DNA from 2 places in the Erwinia sp. 2186 genome. Region 1 is predicted to be linked to the other one. Evidence: predicted binding sites of a transcription regulator. Region 1 holds the regulator's gene; the other holds the start of a gene.
What was found. The regulator PurR, encoded in region 1, represses purine synthesis genes. The targets are predictions, from matches to a motif close to CANGCAAACGTTTGCNTG.
Positions count from the first base shown of each region.

Region 2: purL (phosphoribosylformylglycinamidine synthase) is a predicted target of PurR. The motif match lies at 2,590-2,607, and genes of this name have one in related genera.

Region 1 is NZ_CM173824.1:2,772,512-2,776,726, reverse strand. It holds gene punC (purine nucleoside transporter PunC) at 1-355, opposite strand, end outside; gene punR (DNA-binding transcriptional activator PunR) at 469-1,380, shown strand; gene purR (HTH-type transcriptional repressor PurR) at 1,429-2,454, opposite strand; gene cydH (cytochrome bd-I oxidase subunit CydH) at 2,739-2,828, shown strand; gene ACXKZG_RS12780 (C40 family peptidase) at 2,872-3,711, opposite strand; gene ACXKZG_RS12775 (Grx4 family monothiol glutaredoxin) at 4,084-4,215, shown strand, end outside.
Region 2 is NZ_CM173824.1:1,233,516-1,237,730, reverse strand. It holds gene purL (phosphoribosylformylglycinamidine synthase) at 1-2,501, opposite strand, end outside; gene mltF (membrane-bound lytic murein transglycosylase MltF) at 2,771-4,215, shown strand, end outside.

The DNA.
Region 1 (4,215 bases):
CAACCAGTGCCTGCCAGCTGACGGCAGCGGCACAAATCCCCACCGCTTGCACAAAGCGCAACGCCAGCAGGGCAGCAGCAGAATCTACCCACCACATCGCGCCACAACTGACGGCGAACAGACTCAGACCCATCAACAGCACAGGCTTACGGCCAATACGATCCGACAACGGACCCCAAAACAGCTGGGCGATGGCAAAACCCGCCAGGAACAGGCTGAGGCTGGCGCTGATGATCCCGGCATCGGTTTGCAGGTCTTGTTGCATGGCACCAAAGGCAGGCAGGTACATATCGGTAGCGAGGAAACCTGCCACGCTTAACAGCGCCAGGTAAACAATAAATCCTTTCGAAGGCATTCTTTTGCTCTTTATTTGTGATGAACGAAACGCCGCAGAGTGTAATCGCGTGCCATACAGCTTGTGAAACGGTAATATTTGCAGGTTGCGTTCAAAAATATTGCAGGCAGATTATGTGGTCAGAACATTCCCTTGAAGTGGTTGATGCAGTTGCCCGCAGCGGCAGTTTTACCGCTGCCGCCGCAGAGCTCCATCGCGTACCCTCAGCCATCAGTTATACCGTGCGGCAGCTGGAAGAATGGCTTGCCGTGCCGTTGTTTGAGCGTCGCCACCGTGATGTGGTGCTGACCGATGCGGGACGAGTATTTATCCAGGAGGGCCGCAGTGTCATCAAAAAAATGCTCGCCACCCGACGGCAGTGCCAGCAGGTCGCTAACGGCTGGCGAGGGCAAATTAATATCGCCGTCGATCGCATCGTTAAATCTCAGCGAACCCGACAGCTGGTAGTCGACTTTTATCGGCACTTTCCGGATATGGAACTGCATCTGTCAGCAGAAGTTTTTAACGGCGTCTGGGATGCGTTGGCCGACGGGCGGGTGGATGTGGCCATCGGCGCGACACAGGCTATCCCGGTAGGTGGCCGCTTCGCCTTCCGCAATATGGGCGCGCTCAACTGGCGCTGTGTGGTTGCCGCGGATCATCCGCTGGCACGTCAGCACGCAGAAACCAGTGAAGAGGCCATTGGCGAATGGCCTTCACTGGTGCTGGAAGATACCTCAAGAGCCTTGCCGAAACGCACCACATGGACGCTGGATAATCAGCGGCGGCTGGTGGTGCCAGACTGGGAAAGCGCATTTGACTGCCTGCTGGCGGGCTTATGCGTGGGGATGGTACCGGGCCATCTGGCGCAACCGCTGCTGCAAAAAGGCGCTTTGCATGAATTGACGCTGGAAGGCGGATTTCCGGACAGTCCGTGCTGCGTGAGCTGGTCTGAGCAGCAGGCTTCACCGGCGCTGAGCTGGTTGCTGGATTATCTGGGTGACAGTGACACGCTGAACAGTGAATGGCTGAAGGAAGAGCCCTGAGCCAATTGGGTGTGCTGAGGGAGAATTCGCCCTCAGCACTGAGCGGGACTAGCGGCGGTAATCCAGGAAGGGACCATCGGCAACCGAACGGCGTTCGATCAACGTAGGATGTACTTCAATCGTCTGCGGTTCTTCACGCTTGCTGGTGATACGATCTAACAGCATATCGAAGGCGGTTTCGCCCAGCTGTTCCTTTGGCTGGTGAACCGTGGTCAGCGCCGGAGTGAAGTAGCGGGCGTTGCGCACGTTATCGTACCCGATCACCGATATATCCTGCGGAACGCGCAGACCCATCTCATCAGCCGCACAAATTGCGCCCATCGCCATCACATCGCCACCGCAGAACACCGCCGTTGGACGCTGCTTCTGCGAGAGGATTTGCTGCATCGCCTGGTGACCTGATTCTGGTTCGAAATTGCCCTGAACCAGCCACTCGTCACGCAGGGTAATGCCCGCTTCAGACAATGCTTTCATAAATCCGGCGAGACGGCCACCGCCGGTGTTGCGCTCCATCTGACCCGGGATGACACCAATATCTCGATGCCCACGGTCGATAAGATAACGGCCAGCCAGATAACCGCCTTCAAAGGCGTTGTCTTCTACCGTATCGGTAAAGTCACCGCGCGATTTGCCCCAGTCCATCACCACCATCGGAATATTGCGGTTATCTTCCAGCATGGTGATCAGCTCGTCAGGGTATTCGGAACACATCACCAGCAGGCCATCCACGCGTTTCTGCGCCATCATCGACAGATAGGCCTGCTGCTTGGCAAGGTCATTGTGGGCGTTACCAAGGATCAGCGTGTAGCCTTTGGCAAAACAGCGGTTTTCAATGGCTTCAATAATTTCGGCGAAATAGGGCGCCTCGCTCGAGGTAGCCAGCAGTCCGATTGTTTTGGTGTGATTCACCTTCAGACTACGGGCAACCGCGCTGGGTGAATAGTGGAGCGCCTTAATGGCGGCCCACACGGCTTCCCGCGTTTCTTCTGCAACGAAACGGGTTTTATTGATGACGTGGGAGACGGTAGTGGTGGACACCCCGGCTTGCTTTGCCACATCTTTAATTGTTGCCATGAAATAACTACTCCTGCGCTTATCTTAACTATTTGATAAGCCTGTTGTTAATCGTTTGCTTGGTGAGATCGAAAACCTGACGTCTGAAGTCGTTTTTTAGTTGCTGTCCGGAGTCGTCAGGAAGGAAAAAGCGCTGATTAAAGACCGCTAAACACCTTAAGGTGCGGGCCGTTGCGCAACAAAAAAAGAATTCTAACAAGGCTTGGCAGAGAAAACGAGATTTTTACCGTCAAGTATGGGAAAATTGATGGCATCATAAACTGTAGGGCTATTTAGGATTAAAAATGGATACCGATCTGAAGTTCTCGTTACTGACCACGGTTTGCGCACTGTTGATGATTATGGCGTTTAGCTTCACCGCGATTATGCATTAAGTGCAAACAGGGCCGGTCTGACGATCGGCTCTGAGTATTTCCGCTATCGAATGGTTTTCGGCGTCATCATCCGGCGGGCACCAATATAGTGGCGCTGCCAGTAATCATCTGCCAGAGCGCTGACCTGAATATCCTTGCCAGTACGTGGCGACTGAATAAACTTCCCACCACCTAAATACACGCCAACATGATCCGCCGTCTCGCGCCCGTTAATGCGGAAGAAGACTAAATCGCCTTTCTCCAGCTCATCACGTTTTATCGAAGCCGCATCATGCAGGTGATACATCTCATTCGCCGTGCGCGGGATTTTAAACTTCACTAAATCTTTGTAGGCATACCACACCAGGCCGCTGCAATCGAAGCCGGTTTTAGGCGACGTTCCGCCCCATTGGTAAGGTTTACCTAGCTGGCCCATCAGTTTGGTCATCGCGGTTTCACGGGCCTTTTGATAGCGGGCGCGGTGAGCTTTGCTTAACTTTAATGGCGCAGAAACAGAATCTGACGTCAGCTCTTCAGCAGTATCGACAACCTTGCCACGATGGCGGCCATAGCGTTTTTTTCCGGCGTTTAAGGTGGTTTTCTTTTTGTATTTGCTGGAGTGCAACGGGGCAGTCTGAACAGAGGCGGTTTGCAGCGAAGGTTTCTTTTTAAGCTTCAACTTCTGTACTGAGGTTAAGCGAGATTTTTTGCTGGTGGATTCTTTAACTTTTTTGGTGCTGTTGGCTTTAACCGGTCGGCGTTTACGTCGCTCATCCTCTCGGGCAGGCGTGCCGCTATCTGCCTTATGATGATTTGCATTAATAGGGGCATGTGGCGATGCGTGCGCCATATTGAAAAACAGCTGGGCAAAGGCCAGCATGAAGAGCGTGATAAGTAAACGCATCGTTACCATTAACAGTTTGTGCTACGACCAGAGGCCACAGCTTGCCAGAAACAGGGAGTTCTGCCTTTCAGCAGCGTCATTTTGCAATTCTAATCTAACTCATTAACAAAAGGTAAGGTCTTTTTTGTTTCAATGATACAGAGCAAGTAAAAACTGTAAAAATTAGCCAAATCAGCTGTTTATCTGCGCAAAACCTGTGCTTTTCTCATGCATTAATCCAGCGAAAGCAATAGGAAAATGTTATTTTAACGCTATCGCCTGCACGCTGGCGGCTCTGAGGGCGTGCCCAACTGTTAAAAAATGTCGTTTTCATCGGGCCCGCAGAGTCGCTACAATAAATAGACACGAAGTATCCGATTAAGGAAGCCATTTATGAGTACTATTGAAAAAATTGAGCGCCAGATAGCAGAAAACCCGATTCTGCTGTACATGAAAGGCTCACCAAAACTGCCAAGCTGTGGCTTCTCTGCCCAGGCCGTTCAGGCACTTTCAGCCTGTGGCGAG
Region 2 (4,215 bases), 1.5 Mb from region 1:
TTGCCGAGGTCGATTAACAGCAGCGCGTTATCCTGCTGCGGCTGCAGCTGAGGCGTTACGGTGCGGCGCACGTCTTCCACGCGGGCAAACGCGGTGATCACCAGCGACATTGGTGAGGTCATTTCACGCTGTTCGGTGCCATGCTGCCAGCGGGTCTTCATCGACATGGAGTCTTTGCCCACCGGGATAGTAATGCCCAGCGCCGGACAAAGTTCTTCGCCAACCGCTTTCACCGCTTCATATAAACCGGCATCTTCGCCCGGGTGACCGGCTGCGGCCATCCAGTTAGCCGAAAGCTTGATGCGCTTCAGCGAACCAATCTGCGTGGCGGCAATGTTGGTCAACGCTTCACCCACCGCCAGACGGCCGGATGCGGCAAAGTCCAGCAGGGCAACCGGCGCACGTTCGCCCAGCGCCATCGCTTCACCGTAGTAGCTGTCGAGGCTGGCCGTGGTCACCGCACAGTTCGCCACCGGGATCTGCCATGGACCGACCATCTGATCGCGCGCAACCATACCGGTCACCGAACGGTCGCCAATGGTCACCAGAAAGGTCTTCTCAGCGACCGCAGGCAGGTGCAGAACACGGTTTACCGCATCCGCAACCGTTATGCTGTCGCGGATCAGCGGCTCACCCTGCGCTTTCAGCGTGGTGACATCGCGGGTCATTTTCGGGGTTTTACCCAGCAGCACGTCCAGCGGCATATCGATAGGCTTGTTATCGAAGTGGCTGTCTTCCAGAGACAGATGCATCTCTTCGGTGGCTTCGCCAATCACCGCGAATGGCGCACGTTCACGCTTACAAAGTTCGGCAAACAGTTCCAGCTTCTCTGGCGCAACCGCCATCACGTAGCGTTCCTGGGACTCGTTACACCAGACTTCCAGCGGGGTCATGCCCGGTTCGTCGTTAAGAATGTCACGCAGGTTGAAGCGACCGCCGCGCTCGCCGTCGCTGACCAGTTCAGGCATCGCGTTAGAAAGACCGCCTGCACCCACGTCGTGGATAAACAGAATCGGGTTGTCTTCACCCAGCTGCCAGCAGCGGTCGATCACTTCCTGGCAACGACGTTCCATTTCTGGGTTGTCGCGCTGTACCGAAGCAAAATCCAGATCGGCATCAGACTGGCCGGAAGCCATGGAAGAGGCTGCACCGCCGCCCAAACCAATGTTCATCGCCGGGCCACCCAGCACGATCAGCTTGGCACCGACGGTGATTTCGCCTTTCTGCACATGGTCAGCACGGATGTTGCCGATGCCGCCAGCCAGCATGATCGGCTTGTGGTAACCGCGCAGCTCCACGCCGTTATGGCTGTTGACCTGCTCTTCATAGGTACGGAAGTAGCCATTCAGCGCAGGACGGCCAAATTCGTTGTTAAATGCCGCGCCGCCCAATGGGCCTTCGGTCATGATATCCAGCGCGGTGACGATGCGGTCAGGTTTGCCGAAGTCTTCTTCCCACGGCTGTTCAAAACCAGGGATACGCAGGTTAGAAACCGAGAAGCCAACCAGACCCGCTTTCGGTTTCGCGCCACGTCCGGTTGCGCCTTCATCACGGATTTCACCGCCTGAACCGGTTGCCGCACCCGGCCATGGCGAAATTGCCGTCGGGTGGTTATGGGTTTCGACCTTCATCAGAATGTGCGCTTCTTCCTGATGGAAGTCGTACTGCCCTTTTTCTGCGTCCGCATAGAAACGGCCCACCTGAGAACCTTCCATCACCGCGGCGTTATCTTTATAGGCAGACAGCACGTGGTCCGGGGTCTTCTCCATGGTGTTTTTGATCATCTTGAACAGCGATTTTGGCTGCTGCTCGCCGTCGATAATCCAGTCGGCGTTAAAGATTTTATGACGACAGTGCTCGGAGTTCGCCTGGGCAAACATATACAGCTCGATGTCGTTCGGGTTGCGCCCGAGTTTTTCAAAGGCCGCCAGCAGGTAGTCTATTTCATCATCGGCCAGTGCCAGACCCAGCTTACGGTTGGCTTTATCCAGCGCGTCACGGCCTTCACCCAGCACGTCGACGCTTTGCAGCGGAGCAGGCTGGTGATGAGCAAACAGCTGTTCAGCCTGGTTCAAATCGCTGAGGACCACTTCCATCATGCGGTCATGCAGCAGCGCAGCCAGCAACGACCACTGGGCGTCGGTCAGCTGTGGGGCCTTAACATAGAAAGCCAGACCGCGCTCCAGACGAAGCACCTGAGGCAGATCGCAGTTGTGCGCGATGTCGGTCGCTTTAGACGACCACGGCGAAATGGTTCCCGGACGTGGTGTCACCAGAATCAGGCGCCCTTCCGGCGTATGTTCCGCGAGAGAGGGACCGTACTTCAGCAGGCGCTGTAAACGGGCTTTTTCATCAGCAGCCAGAGGCGTGCTGACGTCAGCAAAATGGACGTACTCAGCGTAAATGTCACTCACCGGCAGGTGAGCGTCCTGAAAGCGGGCCAGCAATTTAGTAATACGAAATGCCGACAGAGCGGGCGAACCACGCAGAATTTCCATCATCAAAGATCTCTCGTCTTCGAAGCGCCGGGCGACGCTTCTTTGGGCGCAACAGGGAAAGCGGGCGGTATTATAGAGAATCCCCACCGGTTACGAAACCGTTTGCGCAGAATAAATCGCACCAGGGAATTGGCTGAAATTCACACAATTCAGGTCGAATTCAGTTGCGCAGGGGCACCGAGTTGCGCAAAATGCCCCACGCTCAGGAACCATTATAGACATCAAATACTGCCGTTACAGACAGAACCTGAGAGCAATCGAGAGATAACCATTTGAAACGCCTGAAAATTAATTATCTTTTCATCGGCCTGGTTACCGTGCTGCTTGCGTTGGCACTGTGGCCATCGATCCCCTGGTACGGGGGTCAACAGGACCAGATAGAGCAGATAAAATCACGGGGAGTTTTGCGTGTGAGCACGTTAACTTCCCCGCTGACTTACTACACCATTAATAAAGCCCCAGCCGGAATGGACTATGAGCTGGCGAAACGCTTCGCTGATTATCTTGGCGTGAAGCTGCAGATCACCGTCCGGCAAAACCTCAGTGACCTGTTTGACGACCTGGAAGATGATAAAGCTGACGTGCTGGCCGCAGGCTTAATTTACAGCGGCGAACGTCAATCGCGCTTTCGTACTGGCCCCACTTATTACTCCGTATCCCAGCAACTGGTTTACCGGATGGGTAAGCCACGCCCAAAAAACCTCGGTGAGCTGCATGGCCGACTGACCGTCGCTTCCGACTCTGCCTACCTTTCCACCCTGCGCGGCATTAAGCAGAATCAGTATCCCGATCTGGATTGGGCGATTTCGACCGATCAGAGCCCGAACACCCTGTTGGAAGCGGTGGCCGATGGCAAACTGGATTACACGGTGGGGGATTCCGTGTCGATCGCCCTGCTCCAGCGCATCCATCCGCAGCTGGCGGTCGCCTTTGATATTACCGATGAAGAGCCGATTACCTGGTATATGCAGCGCGATCAGGACGACAGCCTGAATGCAGCGATGCTCGACTACTTTAATCAGATGGGTGAAGAAGGCGCGATGGCCCGTCTGGATGAGAAGTACCTCGGCCACGTGGGGACCTTCGATTATGTCGATACCCGCACCTTCCTGCGCGCCATTGATGGCACGCTGCCGGATATTCGCCCGCTGTTTGAAAAGTATGCCAGCGAAATCGACTGGCGTTTACTGGCGGCGATTTCCTATCAGGAGTCGCACTGGAATCCTCAGGCAACCTCCCCGACCGGCGTGCGCGGCATGATGATGCTGACCCGCAACACGGCTGAAAGTCTGAACGTCAGTGACCGCACCGATCCCGAGCAAAGCATCCGTGGCGGCAGTGAATATCTGGTGCGAATGATGGAAAAAGTGCCGCAAACCATCCCAGACGATGAGAAGATTTGGTTTGCTCTGGCGGCCTATAACATGGGTTATGCCCATATGCTGGATGCCCGTAAGCTGACGGAAAAACAGAAGGGAAATCCGGATAGCTGGGCAGATGTGAAGCTGCGTTTGCCGATGCTGAGCCAGAAACGCTATTACAGTCAGACCAACTATGGCTATGCCCGTGGTCAGGAAGCCTATAACTACGTGGAAAACATCCGGCTGTATCAGATAAGCCTGGTGGGCTATTTGCAGGATCAGGAGCGGAAGCTGGCACAGCAGGCGGCTTATGAAGCCGAGATGGGGGAAGGCTATCCGGCTGTGGCCCCTAAAAT